2 regions of the Paenibacillus sp. AK121 genome follow, and region 1 is predicted to be linked to the other one. Evidence: riboswitches for the same ligand, from Rfam matches in the RefSeq annotation. Region 1 holds a riboswitch; the other holds the start of a gene.
What was found. A riboswitch is a leader RNA that binds a small molecule or an ion and turns the genes downstream of it on or off. The one in region 1 is predicted to bind FMN.
Positions count from the first base shown of each region.

Region 1 (7,588 bases):
TCGAATCCGGTAATGAAATGGCAGCTACAGCGGCTGCGCAGATCAATTATCATATGATGGGATATTTCCCGATTACGCCATCGACTGAGGTAGCCCAGTATCTAGATCAAATGAAAACGCGTGGTCAGCATAATATTAAACTGGTTGCAGCAGATGGAGAACACGGATCGGCAGGGATTTGTTATGGAGCTGCGGCAGCAGGAGCGCGGGTTGTGAACGCTACCAGTTCGCAAGGTTTCCTGTACATGCTGGAGCAGTTGCCTGTTCAGTCGGGTACCCGTTTTCCTATGGTTATGAATCTGGTGACAAGAGCTGTCAGTGGTCCCTTGGATATTCGGGGGGATCATTCGGACCTGTATTATGGTTTGAATACAGGCTGGGTCATTTTGACGGCAAGTACGCCACAGGCTGTGTATGATATGAACATTATGGCCCTGAAAATTGCAGAGCATAGCGATGTACGATTGCCTGTAATGGTCGCATACGACGGTTTTTATACGTCCCATCAAAAACGTAAAGTGCAATATTTTGCCGATGCAGAGACCGTGCGCGATTTTGTAGGCCCCAACCCGAACCTAAATTATCCGAATATTACGGATTTTGATCATCCTGTCACTGTGGGTGCGCATATGAACGGCGATGACCTGACGAATAATCACGCTCAACTGTCCAAAGCGTTGAAGCTTTCAGAAGGAGTATATGAGCAGGTAGCAGCAGAATATGCCGCTTTATCCGGGCGGGAATATCCGATTTTGGACCTGTATCATATGGAAGATGCCGAGGTTGCGGTCTTCCTGCTGAACTCGGCGGCCGAATCGGCCAAGGATGTGGCGGATCAACTCCGCACGCGCGGCATTAAAGCCGGTGTGATTCGTCCGAATATCATCCGGCCATTTCCTGCTGCACAACTGCGAGAGGCATTGCGTCATGTCAAGGCGCTGCTGGTGGGTGAACGTGCAGATTCATACGGATCGGATGGCGGTAATTTGACGCACGAAATCAAGGCGGCGTTGCAGGAGGACCCGTTGAACCAAACCATCGTGTTAAGCCGTATCTTTGGCTTGGGTGGTAAGGACTTTTATGCGGAAGATGCAGAGGCCTTCTTCCAGCTTGCGATTCAGGCGGCAGAGGCTGGACGCGCGGAGAAGCCTTTTGATTATTACGGGGTTAATCCAGGCTCTCCAGACAAGGTGATGCCGCAAGTCATGCAGCCACCACGTGGCAATGCATACCGTACGGGGCTGATTCAGGTTACGCCGGACGAGGCGACTGGGAAGCTCAAAGTCAAGGTACCACCTCTGCGTTCGTTGACAACCAAACCACGCCGTCTTACACCAGGGCATGGGGCTTGTCCTGGTTGTGGAGCCTTGTCTGCGCTTGAGCTATTTTTTAAAGGAATTGAAGGCGATATTGTCGTACTATTCCAGACTGGCTGCGTTTATGTGGTGACGACAGGGTATCCATATACATCACACAAGCAACCGATGATCCACAATCTTTTTCAAAACGGGGCCGCTACCCTTTCAGGTGCGCTGGAAGCTTACATGGAGATGAAGCGACGTAATGAAATTAAGATATCTGATGATCCAACCTTTATCATGATCAGTGGTGACGGTGGGATGGATATCGGTATGGGTTCTGCAATTGGTGCGGCTCTGCGTAACCATAAACTGATTATGCTGGAATATGACAACGAGGGGTACATGAATACAGGTTCGCAGCAATCGTACTCCACTCCAATGGGGCATATGACCAGTACATCGGGTGTAGGGAAAATGCAAAAAGGGAAGCAAGGGCATCATAAGGATACCGTACAAATCATGGCCGCCTGTAACATCCCGTATGCTTTTACCGCAGCCGAAAGCCATCCGCAGGATATGCTGCGCAAAGCGGCCAAGGCTCAATGGTATGCCAACAACGTCGGTACGGCTTATGGTAAAATTCTGTGCGCTTGCCCGCTCAACTGGAAATCCGAAGACAGACTGGGTACTAGCATCGTAGGCGCCGCAGTTGAGTCTTGCTTCTTTCCTTTGTACGAAATCGAACAGGGAAGCACGACGATTACGTACAATCCGGAAGACAAGGGAAAACGGATTCCAGCCGCAGAATGGCTGAAATTAATGGGTAAAACGAAGCATCTTCTCAAAGAGGAAGCAACGCTGGCTACCTTTGAGCAGGAGATTGAGCGTCGCTGGACTATCCTGAAAAAGAAACATGAAATTTCGGAGTTATAGTTCTGTTTTTTTGTATAATAATCGTGTAACATTGTTAGCCGCTGTTTCGGCACCAGTTCGATTGAGATTCCTTGCGCTTGCTGCGCAAGGAATCTTTTTTTGCGTTTATGGGTTGAAGCATAAAAAAACAGGTAATGATTTCCGATATAGGAGTGGAGGCCTATAGAAGGCATGTTATAAAGTTTTCTTTTGAATTTTAAGATGCAATGAGGTGCAGGTAATGATTAAGCTGAATACAGTTGAAATAATTGAAATTATAAAGAAGCAAATCCCCAAGGTTATGAACATCACGCCAGTGGAACTCAAGTTTACGGATGATTTTGGACGGGCATCGCTGGCGGCAACAGAACACAAATTCACGCTGACGAACCAGCATTATTCTGCCAAGGTGATGGATTGTGTGTTAGAAACACAAGTGCGCCCTATTTTAATGTGTGAAATTATTTATTTTCTAAAATGCGAGTTTATTGATGGGCATGTGGATGTACGACTGGATTATGAAGCATGTTCTGAAGGAGAGCGAGGACCTGTTGCTTCGGCCGTTATTACCTTTGACCATGATACACAGCTTGGAGTCGACGAACTGGCCGATCTGATTGATCTGGCACTTCATATGAATGATAAAACCTGGTTTGAAGAACTCTCCAGCCAATATGTCAAAACCAAAGCAGGAGCTTCTATTAGATAACTTGCTTTTTTTTGAAGTCGGTGCTAATATACGTAACAAGTTTAATGTTAATTCAATTAAATAAGAGCAAGATCCTTCGGGGCGGGGCGAAATTCCCCACCGGCGGTGATGACATGTTTGTGAATCGCTTCTGCGAACTCAGCATGGCTTAGTCCGTGACCCGGATGCTGAACAATCAGCAGAAGGTGGACCTGGTGTAATTCCGGGACCGACAGTATAGTCTGGATGGGAGAAGGATACGAAGCGCATGTGTATGACGTGACATGTGCCAATTTTTAGCATACGTAAAAATGCGTACGGCTTATTTCGTTGTAGGACAGTATCGGACGACAGCTTTGATTAAGCTTTCTTTTTGATAACGTTCTGAGCGTAATTGCTGTACCTTCGATCATGCTTTCTTTTGGCAAACCTATGATTTCATGTCATTTTAAGACATACATGAACTGCGCTTGTATACTACATATGTGACTCTCATCACCCCCATGACGGATTGAATCCTGACTGGGGGTTATTTGCGCTTACAGCAGATGAATTAGGGATAAACTGAAATGTAGTGGAAAGGAGTGAAAGCATGTTTACCGGATTGGTCGAGGAAGTGGGTCGCATTCAAAGTATTTCTAAGAGCGGTGAAGCGATGGTGCTGGGGATTTCGGGTTCTGTGGTATTGGGCGATTTGAAAATCGGCGATAGTGTCTCGGTAAATGGGGTTTGCCTGACGGCAATACAGATTGGTACTAAAGATTTTAAGGTTGATGTGATGCCAGAGACTTTTCGCAGCAGTAATCTAAGGGAACTCAGATCCGGCAGCCGAGTCAACCTGGAGCGAGCGATGGCGGCGAATGGAAGGTTCGGAGGACATATCGTACAGGGACATGTGGACGGGACGGGTACAATTCGCGGAGTAACATCAGACCAGAATGCAGTTGTGTTCGAAGTTGAGCCTTCTGATCAAGCATTATTTAAATATGTTCTCCTCAAAGGGTCAATTACAATTGATGGTATCAGCCTCACAGTCGCGCAGCGTACGAGAGATAGCTTTGCCGTATCCATTATCCCCCACACCTTAGCTGAAACGGCCTTACAAGCCAAACGTGAGGGAGACACTGTGAATATTGAATGCGACATATTGGGCAAATATGTGGAGCAACTTTTACATTACAGAGGTTCAGTACCGATGGAGAGAGCAGATCAAGCTCCTCTTAGTTTGGACTATTTGGCGAAACACGGCTTTGCTTGATACAGCCTGATACAGAATGATAGAAAATTTGGTTCAGGAGCATTCGTGACATAAGACATAAGGAGGAGAGGGTTATGGATAGAGGCATCCAAATAAGTGCGACGACAAACATCATGGAGCAGGGCGAGTTGCACCATGACGAAGAGATTCGATTGGATTCCATCGAAGAAGCATTGGAGGATTTAAAGAACGGCAAAGTCGTTATTGTAGTGGATGATGAACAGCGGGAAAATGAAGGCGACTTTATCGCTTTGGCTGAGAAAGCATCGCCTGAGGTCATCAACTTCATGATTACAGAAGGTCGCGGGTTGGTCTGCGTGCCGATCACACAGCACAGAGCCGAGGCATTGGAATTGCATCCTATGGTAGAGCAAAACACAGATTTTCACGGTACCGCCTTTACGGTATCGGTAGATCATATGAAGACAACAACGGGGATTTCAGCGGCCGAGCGCTCTTTGACTGTTCGCGCCTTAGCCGAAGAAGCAATCACGGGCAGCGATTTCCGCAAACCTGGTCACATGTTCCCGCTAATTGCTCGCGATGGTGGGGTCTTGCAACGCGCCGGTCATACTGAAGCGGCTGTCGACCTGGCACGACTCAGCGGCTTCAAGCCGGCCGGGGTCATTTGCGAAATTATAAAAGAAGATGGCTCAATGGCCCGCTTGCCTGATTTGGCCGTGATCGCCAAGCGACATCAACTGAAGCTGATTAGCATTCAACATTTAATTGAATACCGTCGTCGTTTGTCATTGTAAAAAAATTCAAAAAAAGAGAGGTTGATAAGAATGGCACGTTTTCTGGAAGGTAATCTTGTATCAAGTGGTTTAAAGTATGGTATTGTGGTGGGCAGATTTAATGAGTTTATTACAAGCAAACTGTTAAGTGGTGCGCTTGACGCACTTCAACGACATGGTGCACAGGAAGATGAAATTGATGTAGCATGGGTGCCGGGTGCATTTGAAATCTCACTTATTGCACAAAAAATGGCTGCAAGCGGAAAATATGATGCCGTCATTACGCTTGGCACGGTTATCCGTGGCTCTACTTCACACTATGATATCGTCTGCAATGAAGTGGCCAAGGGTGTGGCGGCAAGCAGTCTGAAAACGGGTGTCCCTATTATTTTTGGTGTAGTGACTACGGAAAATATTGAGCAGGCTATTGAACGAGCAGGTACGAAGGCTGGTAATAAAGGTTGGGATTCTGCGCTGGCTGCGATTGAAATGGCCAATCTCGGTAAGCAGTTCTAATGATATAAATGGCTGAAAGAACGGCATAAACTGCAAAGTGGAAAAGGGATTGGATTGTTAAGCAAGGCGATGACGTATATACTACAGAAAGAGGGATTGATAACGTAGAGCATAAGTGCTAATGGGGAAAGGTATTGTTGAATGATGATTGGAGTAAGGCAGGGGGAAGCACATTGACAGTCGTAAATTACAAGCTGGAAACATTCGAGGGTCCGCTGGATCTACTGTTGCATCTGATTGATAAAGCCGAGATTGACATTCAGGATATCCCGATTAGCGATATTACTGATCAGTACATGGCTTTTTTGCACAGTATGCAGGAGCTGGAGCTGGACATTACAAGCGAGTTTCTAGTGATGGCGGCGACGCTCTTATCCATTAAGAGTAAATTGTTGCTTCCCAAGCCACCTGTGATGGAATATGACGATTTGGATTATTATGAAGAAGAGGACTATGATCCACGCGAGGAACTGGTTCGCAAGCTGGTGGAGTATCGCAAATACAAAGGGATTGCTCGCCACCTGAGTGAACGTGAGTGGGAACGGAGTCTGATTTATGGCAAGGAGCCGGAAGATTTGAGCGCATTCTTGCCAACCGAACCCGCGAATCCGGTGCATGGGCTGCATGCAAGTGATTTGGTCGCGGCCTTTCAGCGTGCATTGCGCAAAGCTGAACGACGTACGACGGTAACCCGTGTTCATCGGGACGAAATTTCAGTCAAGGACCGTATCCGGCAAGTTATCGGGGCGTTAGAGATGGTGGGGACTGGAGGACGGCTGCTGTTCTCCAAGCTGATGCATGAGGATATGTATCGGCATGAGGTGGTTGTAACCTTTTTGGCTATCCTTGAATTGATGAAAATGAAGCAAATCTTCTGTTATCAGGAGAAGCTTTTCGATGATATTGTAATGGAGTGGAGAGGGGATTTACGGGTTAATGGATTATCTGAAGCTGAAATCAATTATTGAGGGGCTGCTGTTTCTTGCGGGAGAGGAAGGGTTGTCCACCAAGCAGATCGCCGACATTGTAGAGCAGCAGCAAGAGCTGGTTGAAAAGTGTCTGGAGGATATGAAACAGGACATGGAGCAGGGAGGAAGAGGTCTGCAGCTTGTCCGTATTGCTGGTCATTATCAGCTTGCAACCTTATCCGAACATGCACCCTATTTTGAAAAGCTCGCCTACTCTCCGGCACGTGCCTCACTGTCTCAAGCTGCTTTGGAGACATTGGCTATTGTGGCCTATCGCCAGCCCATTACAAGAGTTGAAATCGAAGAAATTCGGGGTGTCAAATCCGAGCGGGCCATACATACACTGGTCATCAAGGAGCTCATTGAAGAGAAAGGTCGAGCTGAAGCCATCGGACGACCAATATTGTATGGAACGACGAAATCATTCTTGGATTATTTCGGTCTAGGCTCTCTCGAAGATCTACCGCAACCGGAGCAGTTCGAGGATTCAGACAATTTGGAAGAAGAGACACAGCTATTGTTCGAGCGTCTGGAGAGCAGCCAGCCTGCGGAGAACGATTCGGATCTGGAATCCTAAGTTCATAAAATTTAAAAGACAGCCAGTCCTTACGTTGTTGAGGGCTGGCTGTTTGGCATTTTAAGATGCATGATTTTCCGCTGAAGGGTCATACTATTTTTGCCATGATATTCTATAGCAAAAGGGTAGGGAGGACTCGCCAGTGTGGAAATGGATCAGTATCGCCATCATCATCGTTATATTCATCGTACTGGCTATTCTGCTCTCTCGTATTCGATTGAAGCTGGAAATTGCCAAGCATGACAATGATGATCGGGCGCATCTAGAGATCAGAATTCTATACGGGTTGGTCAAAATGGATTACGATATTCCAGCCATTCTCATAACAGGTTTGAAAAAAGGGCTTCTCTATCGGCTTGACCGCAATAAAAACATACATAAAACGGATGCTTCTGTGGATAGCGGAAATATTGATATCGAAAAAATCAAGCAATTTATACATGATATACGGGTTTTGCTCAAGGGAACACAATCTTTACAGCGATGGCTGCGACATACATTGGCCCATGTAACAGTGTCCAAAATGGAGTGGTCTACCAATATTAGTCTGGCTGACGCAGCTTATACAGCGACCTCAACTGGTATGTTATGGGGGCTAAAAACGACCTTGATCGGTTTTGCTTCCAGCATT
Region 1 is NZ_JAHPJM010000003.1:258,593-266,180, reverse strand. It holds gene KSP24_RS07520 (thiamine pyrophosphate-dependent enzyme) at 1-2,234, shown strand, start outside; gene KSP24_RS07515 (IDEAL domain-containing protein) at 2,455-2,922, shown strand; FMN riboswitch at 2,991-3,163, shown strand; gene ribE (riboflavin synthase) at 3,494-4,159, shown strand; gene ribB (3,4-dihydroxy-2-butanone-4-phosphate synthase) at 4,234-4,917, shown strand; gene ribH (6,7-dimethyl-8-ribityllumazine synthase) at 4,948-5,412, shown strand; gene KSP24_RS07495 (segregation and condensation protein A) at 5,586-6,380, shown strand; gene scpB (SMC-Scp complex subunit ScpB) at 6,349-6,957, shown strand; gene KSP24_RS07485 (DUF2953 domain-containing protein) at 7,100-7,588, shown strand, end outside.

Region 2 (7,588 bases), on a different contig from region 1:
AACTAACATTATTGGACTGAGCAGAAAGATTCTGAAAACAAGAACTTGATTGAATTGGGCTGCGAGTTAGCAGAATCATAGGACCATGCAAAAAACCGAAAGACCTTCCTACATAGGAAGGTCTTCATAGGCCCTCTCGTACCCTGCCGGATCGGCAGAATGTATAAAAGGGGGCGGTGGATACGATTTTAACCTAACGTTTTTTCTCCTTACAAAAACAGCATTTTATTTACTGATTTTCTCTATCACTTCAAGTTCTTGCGTGGAATAATATTTCTTATCATATTCTGTTAAGTAAAATGCTTCTGGTTCCTCTGAAACTCTTAACACAATAGATTGAAAATCATGCTCGTGAAATTGAGTATAATTTTTATTATAAAAATAATCACTCTGTCTTAAATCGTGATTGATATGATATGGGTATAATCCGTGTTCCTTAGAAGCAAACCAAACGTTTTCCAACGTCATGCCCTTTTTTGTAGCTTGTCCATTTTGTTCTTTTTCCGTTTTCATTTGATCCTTCATATCCATTCCTAACACTCTCCTATTCTAAGCTATCGTCTATTCCTTTGGACTATTTCCCGAGCTTGGTCAATCGTGTAACCCTTACGAATATAATAATTCTCTTCCACATACTCCATGTGTCGATCAACCTTTTCTGGCATTGTTTCAGGACTCCAACCTTCTTGGATAGCTCTTCGAAGAAAATTTAACGGTGACTTAACTGGACGTGGTGACTGTCTCATAATAAGTAATAATTCCAATACTCGTTCAAAAGGTAACGGTCTTAGTCGTCCGTCTATTTGCTTGCTTAAAAGTTACATTTACGTATACGTAAATGTAATCGTATATGTATAAGTAAATGTTTATAATTTGAGAAACAGACCGCCCCAGGTCAAAGGATGCGGTCTGCCCCATAAAGCCCACCTTGAAGCCGCCGCCTTTATTTAAAGCGACTGCCCGAGAGCCGTGTTACCAGCACGGTCCTCCTGAAATAAGTATAACACCTCGCTCAAATGGAATAAATGCCTTTTGTGGGCGTTCATTTCAAATAAGGATTTGGATGAAATAGGTTTTGCATACACGCCCTAATAAAAGAGGCTATCTGCGATCCACGCAGATTGTGTTACGAACCCTATCCCAAGTATCAGGAAGAAACTGTTTACATATAATTGACTTAGCTAAATACCATCAATTAAGCATTGGTTTGATCCAATGTTTCAATAGAAGTAAAGCTATTCAGAATCTCTTTAGCTATCAGCAATCCAAAGCAGAAAACAATCTCTTATAAAATTGTTACAAAAGTAGGACGCTTACCATGGTACAGCTGATTTTTCAAGAAATATAGCTAGCCTCCAAACAAGATGATGGACACAGGATAACTATTTTAGGTTTTTCAACTTTTCATCATGTTGGAGAGCTTGGAAACAAACAGCCTTTAACGCTCCTCCAAAAATTCCCCTATTCAAATTCGTTGGATATTTTTTATGGAAATCCCCTCCACCACTCTATATAATTCAGATACAGTTCGCCACACGAGCTAATCTAAAAATTAGGGGTGTTCCACACCTATGCCACAGCATATTTTACTTATTGAAGACGATCTATCTATTGCTGAAATGCTGCTTAAAGCACTCACCAAGGAGGGCTACAATTTAACCACCGCCTCTGACGGGGAAGAAGGGCTTAATGCCTTTGAACGTCACACTTACGACCTGGTACTCGTGGATCTGATGATGCCGAAGGTCGATGGTATGGAGGTGATCCGACAAATTCGTACCCGTAGTGCCGTGCCGATTTTGATTATGTCGGCTAAGGACAGCGATGTGGATAAAGCGCTTGGACTGGGCTTCGGGGCAGACGATTATGTTGCCAAACCTTTTTCAATGCTCGAAATGACGGCTCGTATTCAGTCCGCGATCCGCAGATCGACTACATATGCCCGTCTGCAACAGCAGGAGGAACAGCCGCAAGCACAAGTTTTGACCTATGGAAATTTGCGCATTGATTTTGATCACTTTACTGTCACACGCGATGGAAATGAAATTCAGCTAACAGCCAAAGAATCCGATATTCTGAAGCTGTTTGCATCCAATCCGAACCGAGTATTTACGAAAGCTCAATTATACGGGTTTATTTGGAAAGACGATTATATGGGTGATGAGAATGTGATTAACGTCCATATTCGCCGCCTACGTGAAAAAATTGAAGAAGATCCCTCTCACCCTGTCCATATTAAAACGCTGTGGGGCATCGGCTACAAATGGGAGAATGGCTGATATGATCATCGAAACTATTTTTGAATGGATTGTCATCCTCATAATGTCCGTCGTTATCCTATGGCTTTGGCGGGAACGTGTAGCCCATAAGCGTAAAATCAAGAATGTCCGAACCCTACTTGAGCGGATCGTGACCGTGAATCATGCGGAAAAGCTGCTATATGTTACAGGTGACGTGGAACTGCAGCGACTCATGACGGAAATCAACCGGCTACTAGACTTAAATTTGAGGGTATCAGCCGATTACAACCGAAGCCAAATCGCTATGCGAAAAATGATTTCAAATATTTCTCACGATCTCAAGACCCCGCTTACCGTTGTGCTTGGATATGCCGAGATGCTGGATGACGATCCAGATATTTCGCCAGAAGAACGTATAAAGCTGCTATCCAGAATTCATCAAAAGACAAGCGAAGCAATTGAGATGATCGGAAGTTTTTTTAGTTTGGCGAAGCTGGAAGCTAACGATACTGACATTCAACTGACCCGACTGGAGATAGGAGAACTATGCAGACGCAGCATTTTGGAGTTTTATGATCTGCTGACGGCTCAGGGTTTTACGGTACATATTGATATCCCGGAGCATCCTATACATACCTTGGGGAACGAAGGAGCCATTGGGCGGGTGCTGAGCAATCTGATTTCGAATGCCATTCGCTACGGGGCAGAGGGTCGAACGCTAGGCCTGACGCTGTCAGAACAGCAGGATACGGTGCGTATAGAGGTGTGGGATCGTGGAAAAGGCATACAGGAGCCGGAGCAGGATAAGGTTTTTGAACGCATGTACACACTTGAGGATTCCCGTAATAAGGCGGTACAGGGCAGTGGACTGGGTCTTACGATTGCCAAGCGCCTGGTTGAATGCATGAATGGAGAGATGCAATTGACCAGCAAGCCTTATGAGCAGACCGTCTTCTCTTTTACCTTGAAGAAGATCAACTATTAAGCGAGCTGCTCAACTTAATAAATTTGTAAGGATTACGAAAGAAAAATGAACATTTCGCCCTTTATTCTTGAATTATCAACAGCACACGAAGGGAGAACACCCATGACTTACATATTACGTACACATCAGCTGACCAAAGCCATGAAGGGCAATGAAATTGTAGCAGGGGTCAGTATGAATGTGCGCAAGGGGGAAACCTATGGCTTTCTCGGTCCCAATGGAGCGGGCAAGACGACGGTGATGAAAATGATTACCAACCTGCTCAAGCCAACATCGGGCGAGATTGAACTGTTCGGTGAAAAGCTAACGCCACAGTCTTATCATCTGCTCGGACGGATGGGTTCGATTATTGAATATCCGATTTTTTATGAAAGGCTGACAGCTCAGCAAAATCTCGAACTTCATTGTGAATACATGGGCTATTATAATAAGCAGGCTGTCCGGGATGCACTGGAATTAGTGAACTTGCGGAATGCAGATGACAAGCCGGTAAAAGACTTTTCACTAGGAATGAAGCAGCGTCTCGGGATTGCCCGAGCCATTGCGACCAAGCCGGAGCTACTCATTTTAGATGAACCGATTAACGGTCTGGACCCAGTGGGAATCAAGGAAATTCGGCAGTTATTCCATATGCTATGCAAGGAATATGGGATGACGCTGCTCGTGTCCAGTCATTTATTAGCGGAAATTGAGCAGATTGCGGATACAATAGGCGTGATTAATCACGGACGGCTGATTGAGGAAGTTTCGATGGAACAGGTACGGGATACCAATACGGAATATATCGAATTTACGACCAACGATTGCAAAAAAGCAGCCTACATCCTCTCCCACCATCTGAGTCTGAATAATATAAAGGTGCTTAATGAACAGAGTATACGTATTTACGATACTAGTGTACCGCAGAAGCAAATTACGAAAACGCTCATTTTAAATGATGTAGAGGTCGATTCCATTCATCAGAAGAGCAGTACGCTGGAAGACTACTTTTTACGTCTGTTACATGGAGGGGATCACCATGCTTAAATTGATACAGTTGGAGATGAAAAAGCTTCATCTGGCGGGTTATATCCGTTCAGCGCTGATCGCCAACGCCTGTATTCTAGGGTTACTTAGTACTATTGGGCTGGACAGCCACATTGAAGGAGTACCCGAATTTACACAGTACGCTCAGCTTCTCGATCTTATGGACAATATGGTGAGAGCAACGTTTATTGTATTTGCCTCCGTTCTACTGTGCCGTTTTATCGTAGGAGAATTTAAATCCAAATCGATTACAATCTTGTTCATGTATCCGATTCATCGTCAAAAGCTAATGATCGCCAAGCTCTTGATTGTACTGATGTTTACGTTTTTATCTATTGTAATATCGGAAATCATCATTACGGCTGCGATTCATTTGCTCAACCAGTTTGTCATAATTGTACCGGATAAGCTTACTCTTTCCATACTAGCCGACCAATCGGCACGTACGCTAATCAATGCCGTTGCCGCCAGTTTTATGGGATTGGTTCCGCTGTATATGGGAATGCGAAGATACTCTGTACCCACGACCATTGTGACCTCGATTCTGATTGTAGCATTGCTTTTCTCCAATAATAACGGTGCTACCCTTAGCTCCATTGCCCCCGTGCAAATCAGCTTCTCTGTACTGGGAATGCTTGTGGCTTATGCGGCCATTCGGCGCATTGAGTATAAGGATATTGCCTAGTAATCAGGATTAAACATAGAACGCTTTCATAAAAAAATGAAAATCCTTGCTTGATATACACACATTTTTCACTGGACTTCATTCCAAAACAGGTATATCCTATAGGAGAAATTAAAAAACGGAATAAGGATCTTCGGGGTAGGGTGAGATTCCTAACCGGCGGTATGGCTCATGGAGCTAAGCCCGCGACTCTGTATCTGGCAACAAGATACGGACTGATTTGGTGAGATGCCAAAGCCGACGGTAAAGTCCGGATGGAAGAAGATCGAAATATGAACATGCCGCAAAGTCGATGAATACTGCATTATGGTTGTGCAGTGACTTCATTTAACTTGCATCAAACGGCAAGTTTATTTGATCAACCCCCGTCTTGCATGGCCTTCGCCATGGACGGGGGTTTTTGTGCCACCGGTCCTGTATTCGCAAGGAGCTAAATAAGTATGAGTCAATCATCAACTGTACTAACATCCAAGGATTTTGATCGTAGCTCCCACATGAAAAGCGGTTTTTGGCTAGTCGCAATTGGAGCGGCCTTGTGGGGCGCAGACCCGCTGTTTCGTATTATTTTGTTAAAATCATTTACCTCAGCACAAATCGTACTGATGGAGCATGTACTGCTCTTTATCGCTCTGACGCCGATGCTGTGGAAGCATCGCGAGGAGCTTAAAACGATACGATTTCGTCAGGTTTTCGCTATTTTGTTTGTCTCATGGGGTGGCTCGGCACTGGCCAGTGTGATTTTCACCATGGCACTCAGCAACGGTGATCTGAATGCCGTACTTTTACTTCAGAAGCTTCAACCTTTGGTTGCTATTATTCTGGCCCGCGTGATATTGAAGGAAATGTTACCGCGTCATTTTGGAATATTAATTGTCATCGCTCTGTTCGGGACGTATCTTCTGACCTTCGGTTGGTCGCTTCCCTTTGGACATGTTCATGATTTTGTTCAAGTTGGTAGTCTGCTTGCACTGGGTGCAGCGATTCTGTGGGGCGGTTCGACCGTTATGGGCAGCTACTTGCTCCGTTCGATGAAATATGAAACGGTAACCTCCCTTCGCTTCATGGTGGCGCTCCCTCTGCTCATTGTTCTCACCTCTGTGGAGCATGCTCCGTGGAATATGCCTACAGGTACATGGGCGGGCGCAGCTGTAATTATCAACTTGCTGCTGCAGGCATTGCTTCCGGGTCTTCTCAGCTTATTACTGTATTACAAAGGCTTAAGTACAACCAAAGCTTCTTATGCTACGATGGCAGAATTGAGCTTTCCTATGGTAGGTGTTGTGATTAACTGGATCGCTTTCCAACAAATCGTTACCGTAGCGCAATTAACTGGTTTTATGCTTATCTGGGTTACACTCTTTATGATTTCTCGTCAGCAAAAAAATTAACAGATCCATTTGCTTTATACTCACCTCAAGCCAAATCATGAAGGTGCTTTTGCATCTCTGATTTGGCTTTTTATGTATGCATATTCATACCGTGATTAGCCCTTAAGAACTATTTTTTAAAAAATGTACCTAAAACATGCCTTGATTCATCATTTTTTAAGATTACATCTATAAAATCAGTCGATTTCTGTCGAATAAAACAATGTAGTGACCATCAGACACAGAGGAGAAAAAACATGACTAAAGAAAAACAAACAGTTCCGTGGTGGAACAGGTTTCTCAAGCAATTTTATTTAATGAGGACAAAATTAATCATTTCTTTTTTGGCTGTGTTATTGATTCCGAGCTTACTTATTGGATACTTTTCTTATCAGGGGGCTACGACACAGCTCAGTCAGCAAATGGCTAATTCCGTATACACGAATCTGTATCTGATCCAAAGCAATGTCAATCAGTATGTATCCCCGATCATGAAGGACGTGGACGTCCTTACCAGTGAAATCCAGGCTGATTCCATTGGTTCCGATCAAGAAGCCCTTCAGAAAAAATTGGATGACATCGTCAAAGCTCATCCTGAGTTAGATGCCGCGCTCCTTGGCAATGCGAAAGGAGAATATATCCGTTCTCCGCTAAAAAAGGAGGCTGATTATGATCCTAGGGAGAGAAAATGGTACAAAAATGCGATGCTACATAAGGGCAACATATTTGTCGGTGTTCCAGTTGCCAGCGTTACGACAGGGAACCTAGTAGTTAATGTATCGGCAACGCTGAAGAACGGTGAAGGGGCTGTTGCATTGGCTTTGAATCTGGACAAGATGGGGGACAGTCTGCAGTCTGTTAAGATAGGCGAACGCGGAGGACTCATCATTGTTGATTCTGATCATAAGGTTGTATCTGGAGCTGGAACAGCCTTTGACAAGACTGGCAAAAAACCGGCTGACACTATGGAGGGACTTCCCAAAGTGGCGGCAACCGGAGAAAATGATACTCCTTCCGTGTCGCAAATTAAATTTATGAATCGGGATGTGCTGGCCTTTACACTTAAGGACCCTCTCACTGGATGGAATATTGTTGCATTATCGGATCTGGAGGATTATAGTGATGCAGCCCAACCGATTCTGAGGCAAAGCCTGATTGTAATTGTTATTTCCATACTGGCCGCTGCGATCATCATAGTGCTAATGATCCGCTCATTCCTGATCCCTCTCAAGAAGCTGCAAGCAGGAACACGGATCGTCCGTGATGGAAATCTGACCGAACGTGT
Region 2 is NZ_JAHPJM010000004.1:82,938-90,525, forward strand. It holds gene KSP24_RS25620 (matrixin family metalloprotease) at 1-79, opposite strand, end outside; gene KSP24_RS09150 (hypothetical protein) at 226-531, opposite strand; gene KSP24_RS09155 (response regulator transcription factor) at 1,572-2,279, shown strand; gene KSP24_RS09160 (sensor histidine kinase) at 2,281-3,225, shown strand; gene KSP24_RS09165 (ABC transporter ATP-binding protein) at 3,328-4,251, shown strand; gene KSP24_RS09170 (ABC transporter permease) at 4,244-4,936, shown strand; FMN riboswitch at 5,062-5,206, shown strand; gene KSP24_RS09175 (DMT family transporter) at 5,377-6,324, shown strand; gene KSP24_RS09180 (methyl-accepting chemotaxis protein) at 6,561-7,588, shown strand, end outside.
Region 2: it holds a riboswitch for FMN, as region 1 does, so the genes downstream of both, KSP24_RS09175 (DMT family transporter) here and ribE (riboflavin synthase) in region 1, are expected to answer to the same signal.